3 regions of the Kitasatospora sp. NBC_01560 genome follow, and region 2 is predicted to be linked to each of the others. Evidence: riboswitches for the same ligand, from Rfam matches in the RefSeq annotation. Region 2 holds a riboswitch; each other region holds the start of a gene.

Region 1 (7,584 bases), 3.5 Mb from region 2:
TGATGGACCAGAAGGTGCTGGCCGGGGTGGGCAACGTCTACCGTGCCGAGGTGCTGTTCCGGCACGGCATCAACCCGCACCGGGCCGGGCGCGACCTCGGCCGGGCCGAGTGGGACGCCGTCTGGGCCGACCTGGTCGCCCTGATGCGCGAGGGGGTCGGCGCGGGCCGGATCGACACCGTCCGCCCCGAGCACACCCCCGAGGCGATGGGGCGGCCCCCGCGGGTGGACGACCACGGCGGCGAGGTCTACGTCTACCGCCGGGCCGCCATGCCCTGCCTGGTCTGCGGCACCGAAGTCCGGACGGAGGCGCACGCCGCGCGGAACCTCTTCTGGTGCCCGCGCTGCCAGCAGGCCTGACGAGGCGTCGGGCTCCCGGACGCGTCCGCGGACGCCGGGGGAGGGGCGGCGTCAGCCGTCCGCCCCGGTGCGGGCGACCGCCAGGGCGGCGGCCGCGGCGGCCAGGCAGAGCGGGGTGTAGCAGACGAGGTTGAGCCGGTAGAAGGCCGAGCCGGGCTCGACGCCGACCCCGGCGGCCCAGACCAGCCCGGCCACCCCGCGGGCGAGCAGCCCGGCGGCCACCGCGCGCGGCCCCCAGCGCAGCGCCACCCCCGGCAGCCGGCGGGCCGCGTCGCCCAGCAGGCCGCCACGGGCGAGCACCAGGGCCGAGCCGGAGAACAGCAGGGCCGCGAGGGGCAGCACCACCGGCGGCGTGAACGGCACCTCGGCATTGAGCACCGCCCGGGAGAGTGATGCCGGGCCGGCCGCCGGCCAAGTGCGGCCGGTGGCCCAGTAGACGTGCAGCAGGGCGTCGGCGGCGAGCAGGCCGGCAACGGCGAGGGCGGCGGTACGGCGACGGTTCACGGTGGTCCTCCGGGCATCCGACGATGAGTCACCCCGCAGGAGCCGCCCGCCCGGCCGGGCGTTCCCGTGACGAGCGTCACAGCGGAAAGTCGGGGGAGGGAGGGAACATCCGGCCGGTCCGGCGCCTCTGATGCGGTGTGGATGGCCCTGAAACCCGAACCGCCGACCGGCTCGCCGGCCTGGTCCGCGCCGCCCAGCGCGGCGACCAGCTGGCCGTCGGCGAGCTGCTGGAGCTGGTCGAGCCCTATGTCCGCCGGCTCTGCGGCCCGATCGCGCTGGACGACGGCCCCGACGCGACCCAGGAGGCGCTGATCGCCGTCTTCCGCAAGCTGGGCCAGCTCCAGGACCCGGCCGCGCTGTTCGGCTGGGTCCGCTCGATCGCCGTCCGGGAGGCCGTCCGGTATGTCCGGCGGGTCGCCCGCTGCGTCCCCGCCGACCTTTCCGAACTGCCCCGACCCGGCGACCCGCAGCTGGCCACCGACATCCAGGACGTGCTGGCCCGGCTGACTCCCGAGCACCGCGCCGTCCTGGTGCTGCGGGACGTGGAGGGCCTGGACGAGAGGTCCACCGCAGAACTGCTGGGTGTGGCACCCGGCACCGTGAAGTCCCGGCTCTCCCGGGCCCGGCTCGGCTTTCGAAGGGCGTGGCAGCAGTGAGCGCACGGATCCCCTGGCCGACTGCGGCCTTCGACCCGGTGCGCCGGCTGCACGTGATCGCCGCCGTGACCCCCGGCGCCGCCGTCCGGGAGGCGCTGATCGAGGCGCCCTTCGAGCAGGTCTGGGCGGCCGCGGCCGACCTGGAGGAAGGGCTCCCGCGCTGGCTGCCGGACATTCGGTCGGTCCGCGTCACCGAGGGACCGGCGGACGGCCGCGCCGAGGCGCTGGTGACCGGCCACACCCGGCTGCGGGCCCGTTTCGACGTCGAGCTGGCACCCGGCTGGTGCCTGATGCGCAGCCGCTTCCTGCTCGGCGGGATGGCGGCCCGCCCCGAGGCGGCCGGCACCCGCTTCGCCTTCCTCGGCGCGTTCCGGCTCCCCGGCGCGGGCCCGCTCGGGCTGCTCCTGCGGCCCGCGACCGACCCCCTGGCCCGGCGCTCGCTGGACCGCTTCGAACGGCTGGTACGGGAGGGGCGAGGGCGGGAGCGGTGAGGCGGACTCCGGGCCCGGGGCGGTGTCCCGTGGGCGGAGCCGGTCAGCCGGTCAGCCGGTCAGGTCGGCCGGCCGCGGTGGTGCGGGGAGCGGGGGCTCGCCGTGCTCGTCGTGCTCGGCGGCGGCGCACTCGTCGAGGAGGGGGCGCAGAGCCTCGTCCACGAGCCGGTAGCGCACCACACGGCCGTCCTTGTCACCGGTCACCACACCGGCGGTGCGGAGCAGTCGCAGCGCCTGCGAGACGGCCGGGTCGCGCATCCCGGTGGCGACCGCCAGGTCGGAGACGGCGAGCGGCCCGGCCCGGTGCAGGGCGAGCAGCAGGGCGAGCCGCCCCGGGTCGGCGAGCAGTGAGAACCGCTCGGCCCAGGACCGGACGTGACCGGTGTCGCCGATGGCGGCGATGGCCTCGCAGACCCGGTGTCCGTCGATGGTGCGGTGGCCCGCGCGGTCGGCCGGTACGAGATGCATGCGGACATTCTTGCAGCCCACGGCCTGTGATCCTGGACACCTGCGCAGGTGCGCAGCCTTGCAAGGGTGGCGCGCGGCCCCCTACGGTGTTCCCCGCCGTGGTGTTCGGGAAGACCGGTGACGGACCCTCAGGGGTCCGGAGTCCGGAGCGGCCCTCGCCACTGTGATCGGGGGGATTCGTCCGTATCCACGAAGCCACTGGGCGCCTTGCGCGCCTGGGAAGGCGGATGCGGAAGCCCCGTCAGCCAGGAGACCGGCCACGGCATCTCACGAACGTCTATCCACGAGGTGCTGGAGCGTGATCCGAAGATGACCCTGCCCGAAACCGCCGCTGTTCCAGCGGTGTCCACCGCCCTGCCGACCTTCCGCTGGCGGCGCGAGGACACCCTCCGCACGGCCGGGTTGATGGGGGTGATCCTGGCCATGCACGTGGTGGCGTTCGGGACGCTGATCTTCCTGGTGGCTCCGGAGGAGTACAAGGTCGGCACCCAGGTCTTCGGGGTGGGCCTGGGCATCACGGCGTACACCCTCGGCATGCGGCACGCCTTCGACGCCGACCACATCGCGGTGATCGACAACACCACCCGCAAGCTGATGGCCGACGGCAAGCGGCCCGTCTCGGTGGGCTTCTGGTTCGCCCTCGGCCACTCCTCGATGGTGGTCCTGATGGCCGCCCTGGTGGCGGGCGGCGCGCAGCTGGCCAACACGCTGATGGACGACGAGTCCACCACGCACCAGTGGCTCGGCGTGGTCGGCACCTCCGCGTCCGGCGTCTTCCTCTACCTGATCGGCGCGCTCAACCTGGCGGCGCTGTTCGGCATCCTCAGGGTGTTCCGGTCGATGCGCGCCGGTCGGTTCGACGAGGCGGAGCTGGAGGAGCACCTCAACTCGCGCGGCCTGATGGCCCGGGTGCTGAACCGGGCGACCCGCTCGATCACCCGGCCCGGCCAGATGTTCCCGGTCGGCATGGTGCTCGGCCTCGGCTTCGACACCGCGACCGAGGTGACGCTGATGGTGATGGCCGGCTCCGGCGCGGCCGCCGGGCTGCCCTGGTACGCGATCGTCTGCCTGCCGCTGCTGTTCGCGTCGGGGATGAGCCTGTTCGACACGCTGGACGGGACGTTCATGAACTTCGCGTACCAGTGGGCGTTCTCCAACCCGGTGCGCAAGGTGTACTACAACCTGACCATCACCGGGCTGTCGATCGCGGTGGCGTTCATCATCGGCACCATCGAGCTGGTCGCGGTGCTGCACGAGAAGCTGGACCTCACCGACCCGGTCAGCGGCTGGATCGCGGACATCTCGCTGGACAACGTCGGCTACGCGATCGTCGGCCTGTTCGTGGTGGTCTGGGGAGCGGCGATCGCCTACTGGCGGCTCGCCGGTGTCGAGAAGCGCTGGAGCCCCCGGCCGGTGGGCACAGGGGCCGGCTCCGGCGCCGCCGTCCCCGGTCCGGCCGCCCCGGACGCTGCCGCCGTGCGGACCGCCGGGGAGAGCACGGAGTAGCACCCCGCCCGACGTGCCGCGGCGCCCGTCCGACCCTCGCAGGGGCCGGACGGGCGCCGCGTCCGCGTTCCGGGGCTCAGCGCTCTTCGCGGAAGTCCACGTGCTGCCCGGCGGCCGGGTCGTACTTGCGCAGCACCAGCCGGTCCGGGTCGTTGCGCCGGTTCTTGCGGGTCACGTACGTGAAGCCCGTCCCGGCCGTGGACCTGAGCTTGACGACGGGGCGCAGTTCACTGCGGGCCATGGGTGTCCTCCTGGTACCTGCACGGGGCCCGCTCCGGCAGCCGGCCGGAGCCGTACGCCGAAACGGATGTCGTTTTCACCCTGTCCAACACGACCGCCTCCCCGCCCATTCCCGGGCCGTGGTGCGAGGTGGGGGATGCCCGGGTGGGGGTGCTCGGCGGGCGGATCGGGGTGGGGGTTCGTACGCTCGACGCATGTCTGATGCGTACGCGGGCCGGCGGGAGCGGTTGCGGGAGCACTGCAGTGCGTCCGGGGCCGATGCGGCGCTCATCACCAGGGCGGCGAACGTGCGGTACCTGACCGGGTGCCCGCCGTGCGGGGCGACGCTGCTGCTCACCCGGGAACGGGTGCTGCTGGCGCTGCCCGACGATCTGCCGCCGGACGACACCGGGGAGCACCTGATCGCCGCGGACGTCACCCAGGTGCCGGTGGCCGCGGGGGCGGACACCGCGCTGGCGGCCGCCGCCGCGGCGACGCGGCTGCGCGTGGCGGACCTGGTGGTCGAGGAGCACGACCTGACCGTCAGCCGGCACCGTGCGGTGGCCGGCCTGGCCGAGGGGGTCCGGCTGGCGGATCTGGGGCAGGCGGTCGAGCGGCTGCGGGTGGTCAAGGACGAGCACGAGATCGCGGACCTGCGGATCGCGGCCGAGATCGCCGACCAGGCGCTCGGCGAGCTGCTGGAGTCGATCCTGGTCGGCCGTACCGAGCGGCACCTGGCGATGGAGCTGGAGCGCCGGATGATCGACCACGGTGCGGACAAGGCGGCCTTCCCGGTCTCGGTCGGCACCGGAAGCCACTCCGGCCAGCAGTCCCACCAGCCCACCGACCGGCGGGTCGAGGAGGGTGACTTCCTGACCGTGGTGCTCGGTGCGCAGTACCGCGGGTACGGGGTCTCCACCGCCCGGACCTTCGTGATCGGGGCCGCCCCCGCTCCCTGGCAGGTGGAGCTGCATCGGCTGGTCTTCCGGGCCCAGCGGGCCGGCCGGGAGGCGCTCGGGCCGGGCGTCGAGCAGTACGTACCCGACCAGGCGGCGCGGGAGATCCTCCAGGCCGCCGGGCACACCGAGAGCTCCCCGCACCCGCTCGGGCACGGCATCGGGCTGGAGATCCGGGAGGCGCCGCGCCTCGGTCCGTCGGACATGGGTAAACTGGACAGCCGCGTGCCGGTCACCGTCGGTCCGGGGGTTCACCTCCCGGGCAAGGGCGGTGTCCGGATCGAGGACACCCTCGTGGTGCGCCCCCTCGAAGAGGGCGGGCCCGAGCTGCTCACCATCACCACCAAGGAGCTCCTCGCCCTGTAGACCCGCGGCCGGCCGGGAGGCTGTCGCAGGCGGCAGGACGCACCCCTTGGTTCCTTGACAGCTATATCCAGGAGTAAGTGCGCCCGTGGCTTCCACGAACGATCTCAAGAACGGCATGGTCCTCAAGCTGGACGGCGGGAAGCTCTGGTCCGTCGTCGAGTTCCAGCACGTCAAGCCCGGCAAGGGCCCGGCCTTCGTTCGGACCAAGCTCAAGGAGGTCCTGACGGGCAAGGTCGTCGACAAGACCTTCAACGCCGGCACCAAGGTCGAGACGGCCAACGTCGACAAGCGCGGCATGCAGTTCTCGTACAAGGACGGCGAGAACTTCGTGTTCATGGACACGGACACCTACGACCAGACCACGGTCGAGCCGGCCGTCGTCGGCGATGCCTCCAAGTACCTGCTGGAGGGCTTCGAGGCCCTGGTCGCGATGTACGAGGGCGCTCCGCTGTACATCGAGCTCCCGGCCTCGGTCGAGCTGACGATCTCCCACACCGAGCCGGGCGTCCAGGGCGACCGCTCCACCGGTGGCTCCAAGCCGGCCACCCTGGAGACCGGTGCCGAGATCGCCGTCCCGCTGTTCATCGTGACCGGCGAGAAGATCAAGGTCGACACCCGCGACGGCAGCTACCTCGGCCGGGTGAAGTAAGTCCGTGTCGGCCGCACGCACAAAGGCCCGTACCCGGGCCTTCCAGATCCTCTTCGAGGCCGACCACCGCAACGTCGACCCGCTGACCGTCCTCGCCGACTGGGTGGCCCGTGCCCGGGACCCCAAGCCGGACGAGGGCACCCCGCAGGTCGGCGAGTACACGATGGAGCTGGTCGAGGGTTACGTCCAGCACGCCCGCCGGATCGACGACCTGATCTCGGAGTACGCGGTGGGCTGGACGCTCGACCGGATGCCGATCGTGGACCGCAACGTCCTGCGGCTCGGCGCCTACGAGCTGATCTGGGAGGACGGCGTCCCGGACGCGGTCGTCCTGGACGAGTCCGTCGAGATCGCCAAGGAGTTCTCCACGGACGACTCCCCGGCCTTCGTGAACGGCCTGCTCGCCCGCTTCCTCGAACTGAAGCCGAGCATTCGCCGGTAAGCAGTACCCGACGTACGGCCGCCGGATCCCGAGAGGGGTCCGGCGGCCGTCGTGCGTTCGCGCCGGGTGGCGTATGTTGGGGCCCTACTCGCCAGTAACCTGGTGCGCCGGTGACCCCGCTCCCGGCGACCCGCAGCGAAGGGCAGGCCACCCCCCCATGACCACGGTGATCCGCAGCGAGTTCGACCAGGGCATCGCCCTGACCCGCCACCCGGACGAGCCCGGCCGGTACGACGGCGAACTGGGCGCCGGCTGGCAGATCGGCGGCGGCGTCAACGGCGGGCTGCTGCTCGCGATGGCCGGCCACGCGCTCTCCCTGGAGCACGGCGCGACGGACGCGGGCGGCCACGCCGACCCGGTCTCGATCAGCGGCTACTACCTCTCCGCGTCCACCCCCGGCCCGGCCACCGTCCGCACCGAGGTGCTGCGCGCCGGCCGCTCGCTCTCCACCGGCACCGCCTCGCTCAGCCAGGGCGGCGTCGAGCGGCTGCGGGTGGTCGCCAGCCACGGCGACCTCGCCACCGCCGACGGCGAGGTGCGCACCACGGCGCAGCCGCCGCAGCTGCCGCCGCCGGACCAGTGCATCGGTGTCGAGCACGCTCCCAAGGCGCTGATCGCCGAGGCCGCCCTGCTGGAGCGGTTCGACCTGCGACTGGACCCGGCCACCATCGGCTGGGCGCTCGGGCAGCCCTCGGGCAACGGGCGGATCCAGGGCTGGTTCCGGCTCGCCGACGGCCGGGACCCGGACCCGCTGCTGCTCCTGCTGGTCGCCGACGCGCTGCCGCCGGTCACCTTCGACCTCGGGCTGCCCGGCTGGGCGCCGACCATCGAGCTGACCGTCCACCTGCGGGCCCGGCCGGTGCCCGGGTGGCTGCGGGTCACCCATGCCACCCGCAACGTGGCCGGCGGCTACTTCGAGGAGGACGCCGAGGTCTGGGACGAGGCGGGGCGGCTCGTCGCGCAGTCCC
Region 2 (7,584 bases):
GACGCGCTGCGGCAGATGGCCGAGGGCACGCCGCGGTACGCGACCGTCCCCAACGCCTGACGGTCCGCCGAAGGCCGGTGCGGGGTGACCGCACCGGCCTTCGTGCTGCCCGGGCGCCGCGGGCCCGGGCCGCGGCGCGCCGGCCGGCCTCAGCGCTTGGTGCCGTCCACGATGACCGGCGTGCCGTTGCTGCCGCAGGGGCTGGCGTAGACGGGGTTCTTCTCGGCGGCGGCCTTGAAGGCCTCGATGCACTGGCTCAGCAGGATCTTGTCGGTGAGCGAGTTGGCGATCGCGGCGTTGGCGGCGGCGGTGCTGTCGGCGTCGATCTTGCGCTTCTCGGCCTCGGCCTTGGCCGTGCGCACGGCCGCCTCCGCCTGGGCGGTGGCCTGGTCCTGCTGGATCTTCTGGTCGATGGCCTTCTGCAGGCCGTCGCTCGGCCGGACGTTGCGCAGGTTGACGCCGTTGACGAGGATGCCGCGCGGGGCCAGCCGGGCGGTGATCAGCTTGTCGATCTCGGCGGCGATGGCCTCCCGCTGGGAGCTGTAGCCCTCGACGCCGGTGTGCCGGGCGAAGACGTTGCGGACGATCTCCCGGCTGTCCGGGTAGACCAGGCGCTGCTGGACGGCGTCGGCGCTGCCGGCCAGCTTGTACAGCTCGGTGGTGTGCTCGGGGTCGATCGACCACTTCACCGTGAGGTCGGCGTACAGCACCCCGCCCTCGGAGGAGCGGACCTCGACGGTGGAGTCACCGGTCAGGTCGAGATCGGTGGGGCGGGTCGAGAAGGTGGTCACGTCGGTCAGCGGTGACTTGAGGTGGAGGCCCGGCTGCCAGGTGCGGCCGACCTTGCCGAGGCTGGTGGGCACCGCGACCTCGGTCGGTTCGACCACGTGGACGAAGGTGGTGAGCCCCAGCAGCAGCCCGAGGGCGCCGGCGAGGATGCCGCCGAGGGTGACCGGCCAGGAGCCGATCCCGCGCCACCGGAGTATGAGCAGGCCGAGGCCGACGGCCAGGAACAGCAGGGACAGGACGAGCATGGTGGGGCCCCCGGGGCTGGAGTGATCAGCGTGGACGGCCGCAGCCTAGGCAGCCGGCCCCTGCTCCGGAGTCGCTTCAGATGATGTTCATACGATCAACCCCGCGGGTTGGCCATCAGCGCCCACCCCGGCCCTGCCGGTGCCCGCCTGTCAGATGTTGTCGAGCCAGAAGAGCGGGATCCGCAGCAGGGCGCCCGGAGCGCCGGCGCCGAAGCCGGTCACCATGGCCTGGCCGATCGCGACGTCGGTGGGGTCGACGCCCTGGGACCACGTCACCCGGGCGTCCAGGCCGGGGATCGAACGGCCCGGGGCCCACGCGCGCAGGGTGCCGCGCGCCCGGGCGAGGAGCACCCCGTTGCGCCACAGCTCGGCCCGGCGCAGGGCGGTCGGCCGCAACTCGTAACTGCGGTCGCCCACCAGGGCGGTGCGGGTGCGCGACGCCCGCCTCGGGTCCCAGCCGCTGCTCTTCCGGCCCGTCGGTACGTGATGCCCGTTGACGGTCATCGCGCCGTGGTCGCGGTCGGGCACGAGGGTGACGCCCGGGATTCCCGCCCCGTGCAGGCGCGCGACGACCGACGGCCAGCGGTCGTAGTCGATCTGTATCCGCCCGAACGGGCTGTCGACCACGTGCTGTTGGGACAGGGGTACCTTGCGACGCGACATGTTCGGGCTGCTCCTGGACACCGGGGATCCGACAACGGAGCTGCCGCGGGTGAGGGGCTCTCACCTGCGACAGCTCCGCTGCCTACGGGACGCTGTTGTGCTGGAAGTCGGCTGTGCTGGTAGCCGTCTTCTGGTAGCCGTCTTCTAGAAGTCGTCGTCGAAGGCGACCGAGCCCTCGACGGCGACCTGGTACGCCGACACACGGCGCTCGAAGAAGTTGGTCAGCTCCTGGACGTTCTGGAGTTCCATGAAGCCGAACGGGTTCGTCGAGCCGTACCGGATCGGCATGCCCAGGCGGGCGAGGCGCTGGTCGGCCACGGCCTGGAGGTACTCGCGCATCGACGCGGTGTTCATGCCGGGCAGGCCCTCGCCGCAGAGGTCCTGGGCGAACTGGAGCTCGGCCTCGACGGCTTCCTCCAGCATCTCGGTGACCTGCTGGGCCATCTTGTCGTCGAAGAGGTCGGGCTCCTCCTCGCGCACGGTGTCCACCACCGACATCGCGAAGTCCATGTGCATGGACTCGTCGCGGAACACCCAGTTGGTGCCCGTCGCGAGCCCGTGCAGCAGGCCGCGCGAGCGGAACCAGTACACGTAGGCGAAGGCGCCGTAGAAGAACAGGCCCTCGACGCAGGCCGCGAAGCAGATCAGGTTCAGGAGGAACGCGCGGCGGTCGTCCTTGGTCTGCAGCGAGTCGATGTGGTCGACCGCGTTCATGTACTTGAAGCAGAACTGGGCCTTCTGGTGGATGGAGGGGATGTTCTCCACCGCGGCGAAGGCCGCGTTGCGGTCCTCCGGGTCCGGAAGGTAGGTGTCCAGCAGCGTCAGGTAGAACTGGACGTGCACGGCCTCCTCGAACAGCTGGCGCGACAGGTAGAGCCGCGCCTCCGGGGAGTTGATGTGCTTGTAGAGGCTCAGCACCACGTTGTTGGAGACGATCGAGTCACCGGTGGCGAAGAAGGCGACCAGCCGGCCGATCATGTGCCGCTCGCCCTCGCTCAGCTTGGCGAGGTCGGCGACGTCGGAGTGCAGGTCCACCTCCTCGACGGTCCAGGTGTTCTTGATCGCGTCCCGGTACCGGTCGTAGAACGACGGGTAGCGCATCGGGCGCAGGGTCAGCTCGAACCCGGGGTCGAGCAGCATCTTCTCGCGGTCGGGGGTGCTCACTGGCAGGCCTCGCAGGACTCGGGGTTCTCCAGGGAGCAGGCCAGCGCGGCCTCCTCCTCCGGGGTGAGGGTCGGGGCGCCCACGCTCACCGGGCCGGCCGGCACCGGGACGGCGGCGCGCGCGGTGCCGGACGCGGCCTGCGCGATCCGGGTCGCCGGGCGCGAGCGCAGGTAGTACGTGGTCTTCAGGCCGACCTTCCAGGCGTACGCGTACATCGAGCTGAGCTTGCCGATGGTGGGCGCGGCCATGAAGAGGTTCAGCGACTGGCTCTGGTCGAGGTACGGCATACGGGCCGCGGCCAGGTCGATCAGCGCGCGCTGGGGCAGCTCCCAGGCCGTCCGGTAGAGCGAACGGACCTCGGCGGGCAGCCAGTTGAGCTCCTGGACGGAGCCGTTGGCGTCGCGCAGCGCGTCCCGGGTCTGCTGGTCCCAGACGCCCAGGTCCTTGAGCTCGCGCACCAGGTACGGGTTGACCTGGAGGAACTCGCCGGAGAGGGTCTCGCGCTTGAACAGGTTGGAGACCTGCGGCTCGATGCACTCGTAGACGCCGGCGATCGAGGCGATCGTGGCCGTCGGCGCGATGGCCAGCAGCAGCGAGTTGCGCAGACCGGTCTCGGCGATCCGCACGCGCAGCTCGGCCCAGCGGCCGGCCCACTCGGGCGCGGCGCTCGGGAAGTGGTCGATGTGCAGCTCGCCGCGGGCGGCACGGGTCTCGCCGTACGCCTCGTGGCGGCCCAGCTGCTCGGCCAGGTCGGCGGAACGCTCGTACGCGGTGAGCATGATGCGCTCGGCGATCAGCGTGGAGAGCCGCTTGGCCTCGGCGGAGTCGAAGTCGATCCGCAGCTGGAAGAAGACGTCCTGGAGGCCCATCACGCCCAGGCCCACCGGGCGCCAGCGCGAGTTGGACGCGCCGGCCTCGGGGGTCGGGTAGAAGTTGATGTCCACCACGCGGTCCAGGAAGGTCACGGCGGTGCGGACGGTGGCGTCCAGCCGGTCCCAGTCCATCGCGTTCAGCAGGTCGGCGGCGGTGGCACCGGCGGCGACGTGCGCGCCGAGGTTGACCGAGCCGAGGTTGCAGACGGCGGTCTCGGAGTCGTCCGTGACCTCCAGGATCTCGGTGCAGAGGTTGGAGGAGTGCACGGTGCGACCGGGCAGCGCGGTCTGGTTGGCGGCGCGGTTGGAGGCGTCCTTGAAGGTCATCCAGCCGTTGCCGGTCTGCGCCAGGGTGCGCATCATCCGGGCGTAGAGGGTCTGCGCGGGGATGGTGCGGACGGCCTTGCCGGCCAGCTCGGCCTTGCGGTACGCCTCGTCGAAGTCGGCGCCCCAGAGGTCGACCAGCTCGGGCACGTCGGCCGGGGAGAAGAGCGACCAGTCGGCGTTGGCGTTGACCCGGCGCATGAACTCGTCCGGGATCCAGTGCGCCAGGTTGAGGTTGTGCGTGCGGCGCGCCTCCTCACCGGTGCTGTCGCGCAGCTCCAGGAACTCCTCGATGTCCGCGTGCCAGGTCTCCAGGTAGACGCAGGCCGCGCCCTTGCGGCGGCCGCCCTGGTTGACGGCGGCGACCGAGGAGTCGAGGGTGCGCAGGAACGGGACGATGCCGTTGGACTTGCCGTTGGTGCCCCGGATCAGGCTGCCGCGGGAGCGGATCCGCGAGTAGGAGAGGCCGATGCCGCCGGCGTGCTTGGAGAGGCGGGCGATCTGGGCGTACCGGGAGTAGATCGAGTCCAGGTTGTCCAGCGGCGAGTCGAGCAGGTAGCAGCTCGACATCTGCGGGTGCTTGGTGCCGGAGTTGAAGAGGGTCGGCGAGGAGGTCAGGTACTCCAGCCGACTCATCAGGCGGTACAGCTCGGCCACCTCGCGCACCGACTGCTCGTTGTCGCCGACCGCCAGGCCACAGGCGACGCGGAGCAGGAAGTGCTGCGGGGTCTCGACCACCTTGCGGGTGATCGGGTGGCGCAGCAGGTAGCGGGACTGCACGGTGCGCAGGCCGAAGTACTCGAAGCGGTCGTCGCCCTGCGGGTCGACCAGCGCGTCCAGGGTGTCTGCGTGCTTGGCGACGAAGGCCGCGGTGGTGTCGCCGATCAGGCCCTCGGCGTGGCCGACGGCGATCGAGGCGGAGAAGCAGACCGAACCCTGGCCGACCGCCTCGTCGACGATCTCCAGTGCGAGCAGGCGGGAGGCCAGCTTCGAGTACTGCGGGTCCTCGGCGATCATCGACGCTGCGGCGTCCACGGCCAGCCCGCGCAGCTCGGCGAAGTCCGAGCCGGCGTGGCGGCCGCGCAGCGCGGCGGCGGCGACATGGCCGGGGTCCACCTGCGGCAGGTCGACACTGCGGTCGGTCAGCAGCCGGAGCAGCGCGCCGCCCGGGTCGGAGACCGTCGGGACGGCGGGGGAACCCTGGGCGGGCAGGGTGACTGAGGCAGCGGTGGTCAAGGCGCTCTCTCCTGGCGGCGATCGGCGGCTGTGGATCGGGGGGCGCCGGGCCGTTCGGGGCAGGGGAGCACGGCGCGACGGCCGGAAGGCGTCGCGCGACGGTGACATCCCCGGCCCGCCCGCGAGGCCCGGAAGTGGTGCAGTGCTGGAGGCCCCTGCGGGGAGGCCGGACGGCACGCCGTCGGCAGGTACTCGGACTCGCGGGCTCTGGTCGGAGCCGCCCGCACACCGCTGCGGGGCAGTCCCGGACTCGCACCGGGTTCCCCTGCGTCGACAGCAGGATTGAGCATACATCTAGTGGTGTCCGCTCGATGCGACACCACATCTTGTGCGGCGCCGCGTGTCGGCCCGGTGACCGGTGGTACCGGAACGGGCCCGTTGCAGGGCCGGGCCGGGGCCCCGGCGGCGCCCGGGCCCGGCCCGGGCGGGTGCGCGGCCGGCGCCCGGGGGTGTCCGGATTGGGAAACGGAATGGTCACCGGGCGGGAGTTCGGTCAGGAGCATGCCCTACGATCACGGCTCATGAGGGAGCGGAGCGAGGGGGACGCATGAGCGACGGAACGGGCGCACCCGGACAGGCACCGCAGGGGCAGCAGCCGCCCGGGCCGGTGCCACCAGCGCCGTACCCCGGCGCACAGCCGGCACCGCCGGCGCCGGGCGGATTCGGCCCGCCGCCCGCCTCCTACGGGCCGCCGGTGCCCGCGCAGCAGCCGGTGGTTCCGCCGGTGCCCGTGGTGCCGCAGCCGCCCGCGCCGCAGCCCGTCCAGCCGCAGCCGGTCCACCAGCAGCCGGTGCCCCAGCCGGTCCGCCAGCAGCCGCCGCAGCCGCCCGTGCAGGCCCAGCCGCCCGCCCCGCAGCCGCCGCAGCCGGTGCAGCAGCAGCCGGTCCAGCCGCACCCCGGGCAGCCGTTCCCGCAGCAGCAGATGCCACCGCAGATGCCGCAGCAGCAGTGGCAGGCCCAGCCGCCCGCCCCGCAGCCGCACGGCGAGCCGGACTGGGCGGCGCTGGCCGACCGGAACGAGGCCGACGCCAAGCGCAAGGGCCGGCGGAGGATCATCGGCGCGGCGGTCGCCGTGGTCGTGGTCGGCGGCCTGATCGCCGGCGGCCTGATGTTCCTGAAGAAGGACGACGGCGGCAAGAAGGACCCGCTTGCCGGGCCCAGCGCGACGGCCGCCCAGTCGACGGCGCCCTCGGGCAAGGCGTCCCCGACGAGCACCCCGAGCGCCACCGCCACCCCGCCGGAGGACCCGTCCAAGGCGCTCTGGGAGGCCGCCACGGACCCGGCGCCGCAGGACGCCGCCGCGCTCTTCTCCGCGCTCACCGTCACGGTCAACGGCGCCACCTGGAACCGGACCGTCGTCTCGCTCGACTCGCCCTGCTGGGACGGCAACTCCACGGTCGGCGGCCTCGGCAAGGCCCTCGGTGACCAGGGCTGCCGCCAGGTGCTCCGGGCCACGTACGTCTCCGGCGACAGCGCGGTGACGGTCGGGGTCGCGGTCTTCGACCACAAGCAGCAGGCCGAGACGGCGCTGAAGAACTACGTCGGCCACCTCAAGGGCGCCGCCGCCCCCGGCTCGCCGGCCTTCTGCACCACCCCGGGCTGCACCAACACCAAGGGCACCCTGGGCCGGTACGGGTACTTCACCGTCGAGGGCTCCGCCAAGGGCGGCAACACCGCGGACGCCACCGCCACCGCGGCGGCCGTGGGCTTCGGCGAGCACGTGAAGAACCAGCTGCTCCAGCGCGTCAAGGCCGGCGCCCCGGCCGCCGCCCCCACGGGCTGACGGCCGCCGGGCCCGTCCGCCCCGGCCGGGCCCGTTCGCCCCGGCCGGGGGAGTGTGGCAGGCTCACCGCCAGTCCGTCGTACAGGTGTTCCGGTGGGGTCGGCGCAGGCCGGTGCCGGTCAGCATCCGGAGGAGTGTCCGTGCCCCTGCCCCGAGCGCTGCGCGCCAAGCCCGCCGTGCTGGCCGCGGCCGGTGCGGTGCTGGCCGCCGGGACGGTCGTGCTGGCCGGCCACGACGGCCGGGCCGACGGCGACGGCGGCCGGCCGTCGCCCGGGCCCGCCACCCGCAGCGAGCTCACCCTGGGCAGCGCCGGGCGCACCCTGCCGCCCGAGGTCGGCCGCGGGCTCGTCGCCCGTGACCCGAAGGCCTCCCCGAACGCCCGGGCCGTGCAGCAGCTCCTCGCCGACCTGGAGAGCCAGGCCCGGGCCGGCCACTCGGCCGGGACGGTGATCGGCCAGCACGTCGAGGCGCACAACGAGCTCTACAACCCCGAGTACGGTGACTACCC
Region 3 (7,584 bases), 3.3 Mb from region 2:
CTGGTCGACGACGCCACCCGGATTCTCACCGAGACCGCCCTCGGCACCGAGCTGCCCGCCTTCCTCACCACCGGGGCCTACGCCCGCCACCTCGTCCGCCTCACCACCCCGGCCGCCTGAACCGGCCCCCGCCAAGGAGACAGTGCATGAACGACATCCGCCGTGTCGCCGTCGTCGGTGCCGGCCAGATGGGCGCCGGCATCGCCGAGGTCTTCGCCCGTGCCGGGCTCGACACCGTCGTCTGCGAGAACGGCTCGGCCGCCCTCCGCGCCGCCCGCAGCCGGATCGACCGCTCGCTGCACCACGCCGTCCAGCGGGGCCGTCTCGGCGAACAGCAGCGCACCGACGCCTGGGCGCACCTGCTGTTCGCCGACGACCTGGAGGCGCTGGCCGACCGGCAGTTGGTGGTCGAGGCCGTCGTCGAGGCCGAAGGCGTCAAGACCGAGGTCCTCCGAGCCCTCGACAAGATCCTCGTCTCCGAGGAGGCGGTGCTCGCGACCAACACCTCCGCCATCCCGATCACCCGGCTCGGCATCGCCACCGGCCGCGCCACGCACCTGCTGGGTCTGCACTTCTTCAACCCCGCACCGGTCATGCCCCTGGTCGAGCTGGTCCCCTCGCTGCACACCGACCCGGCCGTCCTCGACCGGGTGGAGACCTTCACCCGGGACGTCCTCGGCAAGCACGTCGTCCGCTCCCGCGACCGCGCCGGATTCGTCGTCAACGCCCTGCTGATCCCCTACCTGCTGTCCGCGATCCGGATGGCCGAGGCGGGCCATGCCGGCGTCGAGGACATCGACGCCGGCATGGTGCACGGCTGCGCCCACCCCATGGGGCCCCTCGCCCTCGCCGACCTGATCGGCCTGGACACCGTCCAGGCCATCGCCGAGTCCCTGTACGACGAGTACAAGGAGCCGCTCTACGCCCCGCCGCCCCTGCTCGCCCGGATGGTCGAGGCCGGTCTGCTCGGCCGCAAGAGTGGACGGGGCTTCCACGCGCACCGGAAGGCCTGACCGTTGATCCGGAGGCGGTGCGGTGGTGGCCTCCCGGTCCTCCCGGTCCTCCCGGTCCTCCCGGTCAGCTGCGGCCCCCGTCCGCCCCTCCGGTCCCGCACCGGCGCTCAGCCGGCGAGTTCCTCCCGCAGACGGCGGGCGGCACCGACCAGACTGTCCAACGACGCCCGGGTCTCGGCCCAACCGCGGGTCTTCAGACCGCAGTCGGGGTTGACCCAGAGCCGCTCGGCCGGGATCGCCGCGAGCCCGGCCCGGAGCAGTGCCACCGCCTCGTCGGTGCTCGGGACGCGCGGGGAGTGGATGTCCCACACGCCCGGGCCGACCTCGCGCGGGTAGCCGGCCCCGGCCAGCTCACCGGCGACCTCCATGTGGGAACGGGTGGCCTCCAGCGAGATCACATCCGCGTCGAGCTCGTCGATCGCGGTCATGATCGCGCCGAACTCGGCGTAGCACATGTGGGTGTGGATCTGGGTGTCGGCCCGCACCCCGGAGGTGGCCAGGCGGAACGACTCCGTGGCCCAGTCCAGGTAGGCGGGGCGGCTCGCGGCGCGCAGCGGCAGGGTCTCGCGCAGCGCGGGTTCGTCGACCTGGACGACGGCCGCGCCGGCGGCCTCCAGGTCGGTGACTTCGTCGCGCAGGGCGAGGGCGACCTGGCGGGCGGTGTCGGCGAGCGGCTGGTCGTCGCGGACGAAGGACCAGGCGAGCATGGTGACCGGCCCGGTGAGCATGCCCTTGACCGGGCGGTCCGTCAGGCCCTGCGCGTAGCGGAACCAGTCGACGGTCATCGGGTGCGGGCGGGAGATGTCCCCGGCGAGCACCGGCGGGCGGACGTATCGGGTGCCGTACGACTGCACCCAGCCGTTCCGGGTGGCCAGGTAGCCGGTGAGCTGCTCGGCGAAGTACTGGACCATGTCGTTGCGTTCGGGCTCGCCGTGGACGAGGACGTCCAGGCCGGCCTTCTCCTGGTACGCGATCACCTCGCGGACCTCCTCCTCCATCCGCTCCCGGTAGGCCTCCGCGCCGATCCGGCCGGCCGTCAGATCGGCCCGGGCGACGCGCAGTTCGGTGGTCTGCGGGAAGGACCCGATGGTGGTGGTGGGCAGCAGCGGCAGGCCGAGGCGGGCGCGCTGGGCCTCGCTCCGCCGGGGGTAGGCCTGCGGCCGCCGGGCGTCGGCCTCGGTCACCGCCGCCGTACGGGCGCGGACGGCGGGGTCACGGGTGATCGGCGAGTTGACGCGGGAGGCCAGGTCGGCCCGGTTGGCGGCGAGTTCGGCGGTGATCGCGCCGGTGCCCTCGCGCAGGCCCCGGGCCAGCAGCGCCGCCTCGGCGGCCTTCTGCTTGGCGAAGGCGAGCCAGCGGGCGATCTGCGGGTCGATGTCGCGCTCGGTGCTGGCGTCGATCGGCACGTGCAGCAGCGAGCAGGATGCCGCGACGTCGACCCGGTCGGCGAGGCCGAGCAGCGTGGCCAGGGTGGCGAGGGACTTCTCCAGGTCGTTGATCCAGATGTTGCGGCCGTCCACCACCCCGGCCACCAGGCGCTTTCCGGGCAGGCCGCCGACGGCTGCGAGATCGTCCAGGTTGGCGGCGGCCGGTCCGGTGAAGTCCAGTGCCAGGCCCTCGACCGGAGCCTTGGCGAGCACCGGCAGGGCGTCGCCGAGGCGGTCGAAGTACGTCGCGACCAGCAGTTGCGGCCGGTCGGCGAGGGCGCCGAGGTCGCGGTAGGCGCGGGCGGCGGCGTTCAGTTCGGCGGGGGTGCGGTCCTGGACGAGGGCGGGCTCGTCCAGTTGCACCCACTCGGCGCCGGCGGCCTTCAGGTCCGCCAACAGCCGGGCGTAGACGGGTAGCAGGCGGTCGAGCAGGGTGATCGGCTGGAAGTCGGCGGCCACGCCCGGGGCGGGCTTGGCGAGCAGCAGGTACGTGATCGGGCCGACCAGCACCGGGCGGGCGCGGTGGCCGAGCGCCAGCGCCTCGCGCAGCTCCGCGACGGCCTTGGCCGGGTTCGCGGCGAACGTGGTGTCGGGGCCGAGTTCGGGCACCAGGTAGTGGTAGTTGGTGTCGAACCACTTGGTCATCTCCAGCGGCGCCACCTCCTGCGTGCCGCGCGCCATGGCGAAGTAGCCGTCCAACGGGTCGGCGTCGACGGCCGCCCGGTGGCGGGCCGGGATCGCGCCGACGGCCACGCTGGTGTCCAGCACGTGGTCGTAGAGCGAGAAGTCGCCGGTCGGGACCTCCGTGACGCCGGAGTCGACGAGCTGGCGCCAGTTGCCCCGGCGCAGGTCGGCGGCCGTGGCCAGCAGCACGTCGGCGGTGACCGTGCCCTTCCAGTACCCCTCGACGGCCTTCTTGAGCTCCCGGCCCCTGCCCTGGCGGGGGTAGCCGAACACGGTCGCGGTCGCCGCGTCTGCGGACTTCGTGGTCAAGGGACTCTCCTTCGCGAGTCTGTTTCCTCAAGTGCCCGAGGACGGCACGAGGACGCGAAGGGACGACGAACCAGACGGCAGGCCGGCGCTGCAAACGCGCACGCCCGATCCACCCGGTGTGGTCGCCGACCCGCCCTCGAGGTCATCGGACAGCCGCACGCGGGTCCACCGCGGGCGGGCAGCAGGCAGGTCTTCGGACTCGCGGGCACGCCCACCCTGGTTCCAGGGCGGACACCTACTGGCCGTCGCTTCCCAGACCCTCCCGGGCCCAGTGCGTCTGACGGCGGTCGTTCCCGCTCACCGCTGCGGGGCAGTCCCGGACTGGCCAATTGAAAGGCGTCACCGGGTTCCCTCTTACGACACCCCGCCTGGCGGACGGGGCGTACCAGCTACACCCGGCAGCCTACGGCCAATCCCGCGGCATCCGACCGGAGAATCACTCAACCGACCACATTCTGAGACGCCGTCGGAGCCGGCCGACCGGCTGTCACCGTCCCGGGCCCCGGTGCTGACGCCGGCCGAAGCCGGCGCCGGCCGGGCCCGGCCGGGGCCCACCGGCCCGGCGTTCAGGAATCCGGGAGGAGGACCGGGAACGGCGCTGTCCGGTGGACGGCAGTGGTTCATCCGGTGGACGTCGAACGATTGTCCGCATGAATGATCCGCAAGAAGGTCACTCATTGTGCACAAATTGTCGCACCATATGCCTATCGGTCGTGCACCTGCGGCCAACCGGACGGTCTGCGGCGATTCACCCACCCGACCGATCTGGAGCTGAGATGACGCCGAGCAGACCGTCCTTGTCCCGCCGTGGTTCAACCGCGGCCATCGGGCTGGCCCTGGCCGGCACGACGGTGCTGTGGGGATCGGGCACGGCAACGGCCCTGCCGAGGCCGGCCGACGGAACGCAGCCCAAGGCCGTCCCGCACACCCGGGCGGCATGCCCGCCCGCACCCCTGTGGGCGAACACCGGCGGCGGCGACCACCGGCTGATCGAATACAGCCCCACCGGCACGCAGCTGTTCAGCGTGCCGGTGGTGCGGGACTACGGCGACATCGGGTTCAGCGCCGACGGTGGCACGCTCTACGGGATCGACTTCCCCGGCTCCGCCCCCGCGCTGCGCACGATCGACCCGGCCACGGGGGCGGAGACGGCGTCGGTGGCAGTCACCGGCCCGGCGGCATCGCCGTCCGTCAGTGTGTTCAACGCGCTGAGCCCGTTGCCGAGCGGCCTGCTGCTGACCGGCACCTTCAGCACCAACACCATCTTCACGATCGACCCGGCCACCGGCGCGAGCGCCGTCTTCGGCGCCTCGTTCCCGGCCGGGTTCGTGTCGGCGGGTGACTTCCTCTCCCTCGCCGACGGTGACATCCTCGCCTCGGCCTCCCCCGCCGGATCGTCCGGGTCCACCCCGAGCGCGATCTTCCGGATCCACCCGGACAACACGCTCACCGAGGTCGGCACCGTCCCGACCACGTTCGGGATGGCCCTGTCCGGAAGCGACGTCTACCTGTTCGGCGCGAACGGCAACCTCAACAGGCTGACGGCCCCGATCCCGACCGCCGCGTCGACCGACCCGCTGGCGTTCACCCAGGTCAGCGCGACGGGGAACGCGTTCTTCGGCGCAACGTCGGTGCAGGACAGCGGGAACTGCAACACCGTGGCCGCCCCGTCGATCACCAAGACCGCGGCGGAGGGCTCGTTCGTCACCGGCGAGACCATCCACTACACGTACACGGTGACCAACAGGGCCGACGTACCGCTCACCACCGTCGCCGTCACCGACAACGGCCCGGGCACGCCCACGGTGACCTGCCCGGCCGGACCGCTCGCACCGGGCGCGTCGGCGAACTGCACCGCCAGCTACCCGGCCACCGCGGCGGACACCGCGGCCGGGAGGATCGTCAACACCGCCACCGTCACCGCGGCCGCGCCGACCGGCCAGGTCGTCACCGCGACGAGCAACCAGGTGAGCGTCCCGCTGCGGGCCCTGGCCGTCACGAAGAAGGCCACCGAGACCCAGTTCACGGCCGCCGGCCAGACCATCCACTACACGTACACGGTGACCAACACCGGCCAGGCGCCGCTGACCGGTGTGGGCGTCACCGACCTGACCCCGGGCGTGAACGTCTCGGGCTGCGGGGTGGACCAGCTCGCACCGGGCGCGACCACGACGTGCCAGGCCACGTACGTCACCACCGCCGCCGACGTCGCGAACAAGAACGTCACCGACCAGGGCCGGGCCACCGGCACCGCCCCCGGCGGCGAGAGCGTCACCACCACCAGCAACACGGCCGTCGTGCCCCTCGACGCCCTCGCCGTGGTGAAGAAGGCCGCCGAGGCCCAGTTCACGGCCGCCGGCCAGACCATCCACTACACGTACACGGTGACGAACAACGGCGCCGAGGCGCTGACGAGCGTCACCGTGGCGGACAACGGCCCCGGCACACCGGCGGTGACCTGCCCGGCCGGACCGCTCGCGCCCGGTACATCGGTGGACTGCACCGCGACCTACGTCACCACCGCCGCCGACGTCGCGGCCGGGAAGATCGTCAACACCGCCACCGTCACCGCGACCACGCCCTCGGGCTCCACGGTGACCGGCACCAGCAACACCGTCACCGAGCCGTTCGCCGGCCTGAAGATCGTCAAGGCCGTCCAGGAGACCGCGTTCTCGGCCCCGGGACAGGTCCTGCACTACACCTTCACCGTCACCAACACCGGCAACGTGCCCCTCGGCACGCTCGCCGTCACGGACGTGGCGCCCGGCACGCCGGTCGTCTCCTGCCCCGTGCCGACGCTCGCTCCCGGAGCCGGCACGACCTGCACCGCGACCTACACCACCACGGCCGCCGACGTGAAGGCCGGGAGGATCACCGACACCGCGACCGTCACCGCCACCACGCCCGACGGCACCACCGTCACCTCCCGGAGCAACACCCTGACCGTCACCGCCTGCACCCCCTGCGAGGACAAGGACCACGGCGGCTGCGAGGGTGACAACCCCGACGGCCACGAAGGCGGGGGCCACGACGGCGGCGGACACGACGGCGGGGGCCACCACCCTCCCGGCCACGACCACAACGGCCCCGGCGGCGCGACCGGGCAGCACAGTGACGAGAGCCACGGCCCCCTGCCCGCCCCCGAAGCCCCGAACGCCGCACCGACCGGCCCGGCCCTCCAGGAAGCCGGCCTCGTCCCCCTCGCCCACACGGGATCCCCGACCCGGACCGCCGGCATCGCCGGCGCCGGCGCGCTGGCACTGGGCCTCCTCCTCGTCCACCTAGGCCGGACCCGCAAGCACGCGGCGACCACCCCCCGGTAGCGGACCCCGCACAGCTGAACCCCGACGCGGTCAGGCCGGACCAGCCTGACAACGGCCCGTGTTCCGCCGGAGCTCCCGGCGGAACACGGGCCGTCCCCGGTCCGCTCATGACCCGCAACCCTCGGTACGGCGTCGCAGCACCTCGTTGTCCACGCCGGGACCTACCCTGACCGCATGATCAATGGCGGACACGTCGTCATCCACAGCCGGGACGCAGAGGCGGACAGGGCCTTCTTCAGGGATGTACTGGAGTATCCGCACGTCGACGCGGGAGGCGGCTGGTTGATCTTCAAGCTTCCGCCGACCGAGATCGCCGTGCATCCCACGGAAGGCCCGGAGATGCACGAGCTGTATCTGATGTGCGACGACGTCGACGCAACGGTGACGGCCCTGGCCGCGAAGGGGGTGGAGTTCATCCAGCCGGTCACCGACGTGCGCTGGGGGCGGCTCACCAGGTTCCGCCTGCCGGGCGGCGGCGAGGTGGGCATGTACGAGCCCCGCCACGAGCGAGCCACCGATCTGCCGGCCCCATGACGGGCCACGACCGGCAATCACCTGCCGGCCGCAAGGCAGCCGCTCACCCCCGCGCAGAGGTCCGCGGCTCCGTCACCTCGGTGTGCAGGTCGGCCGTGGTGCCACTGAGGTCACCCACCTCCAACAGCTGGTGGCAAACGGCAACGGCCCCGGCCAGATCCCTCGTCCGGCGTACCGGATACGCCTGCGAAAATCCCATGCCCGGCAGTCTGTCAGGGCCACCTCCGGGAGGGCTGCCCCATTTCCGCAGCGCGGGCGAGGACCGCCCGCCGACGGGCCCGGGCGGCCGGTGCC

What was found. Region 2 has a riboswitch for cobalamin ahead of OH807_RS25630 (ribonucleoside-diphosphate reductase subunit alpha). Riboswitches for the same ligand answer to the same signal wherever they lie in the genome.
Region 1: it holds a riboswitch for cobalamin, as region 2 does, so the genes downstream of both, OH807_RS09785 (HoxN/HupN/NixA family nickel/cobalt transporter) here and OH807_RS25630 (ribonucleoside-diphosphate reductase subunit alpha) in region 2, are expected to answer to the same signal.
Region 3: it holds a riboswitch for cobalamin, as region 2 does, so the genes downstream of both, metE (5-methyltetrahydropteroyltriglutamate--homocysteine S-methyltransferase) here and OH807_RS25630 (ribonucleoside-diphosphate reductase subunit alpha) in region 2, are expected to answer to the same signal.

What each region holds. Positions count from the first base shown of each region.
Region 1 is NZ_CP109364.1:2,351,931-2,359,514, reverse strand. It holds gene OH807_RS09810 (Fpg/Nei family DNA glycosylase) at 1-359, shown strand, start outside; gene OH807_RS09805 (DUF3995 domain-containing protein) at 411-863, opposite strand; gene OH807_RS09800 (RNA polymerase sigma factor) at 1,001-1,519, shown strand; gene OH807_RS09795 (SRPBCC family protein) at 1,516-2,010, shown strand; gene OH807_RS09790 (ArsR/SmtB family transcription factor) at 2,062-2,478, opposite strand; cobalamin riboswitch at 2,561-2,755, shown strand; gene OH807_RS09785 (HoxN/HupN/NixA family nickel/cobalt transporter) at 2,788-3,984, shown strand; gene rpmG (50S ribosomal protein L33) at 4,061-4,225, opposite strand; gene OH807_RS09775 (M24 family metallopeptidase) at 4,419-5,525, shown strand; gene efp (elongation factor P) at 5,611-6,174, shown strand; gene nusB (transcription antitermination factor NusB) at 6,179-6,616, shown strand; gene OH807_RS09760 (thioesterase family protein) at 6,774-7,584, shown strand, end outside.
Region 2 is NZ_CP109364.1:5,856,608-5,864,191, forward strand. It holds gene def (peptide deformylase) at 1-60, shown strand, start outside; gene OH807_RS25615 (prohibitin family protein) at 150-1,034, opposite strand; gene OH807_RS25620 (hypothetical protein) at 1,185-1,697, opposite strand; gene OH807_RS25625 (ribonucleotide-diphosphate reductase subunit beta) at 1,842-2,837, opposite strand; gene OH807_RS25630 (ribonucleoside-diphosphate reductase subunit alpha) at 2,858-5,269, opposite strand; cobalamin riboswitch at 5,459-5,600, opposite strand; gene OH807_RS25635 (hypothetical protein) at 5,841-7,076, shown strand; gene OH807_RS25640 (glycoside hydrolase family 26 protein) at 7,217-7,584, shown strand, end outside.
Region 3 is NZ_CP109364.1:9,114,705-9,122,288, reverse strand. It holds gene aceB (malate synthase A) at 1-120, shown strand, start outside; gene OH807_RS38905 (3-hydroxybutyryl-CoA dehydrogenase) at 147-1,013, shown strand; gene metE (5-methyltetrahydropteroyltriglutamate--homocysteine S-methyltransferase) at 1,121-3,433, opposite strand; cobalamin riboswitch at 3,621-3,790, opposite strand; gene OH807_RS38895 (CARDB domain-containing protein) at 4,210-6,756, shown strand; gene OH807_RS38890 (VOC family protein) at 6,931-7,290, shown strand.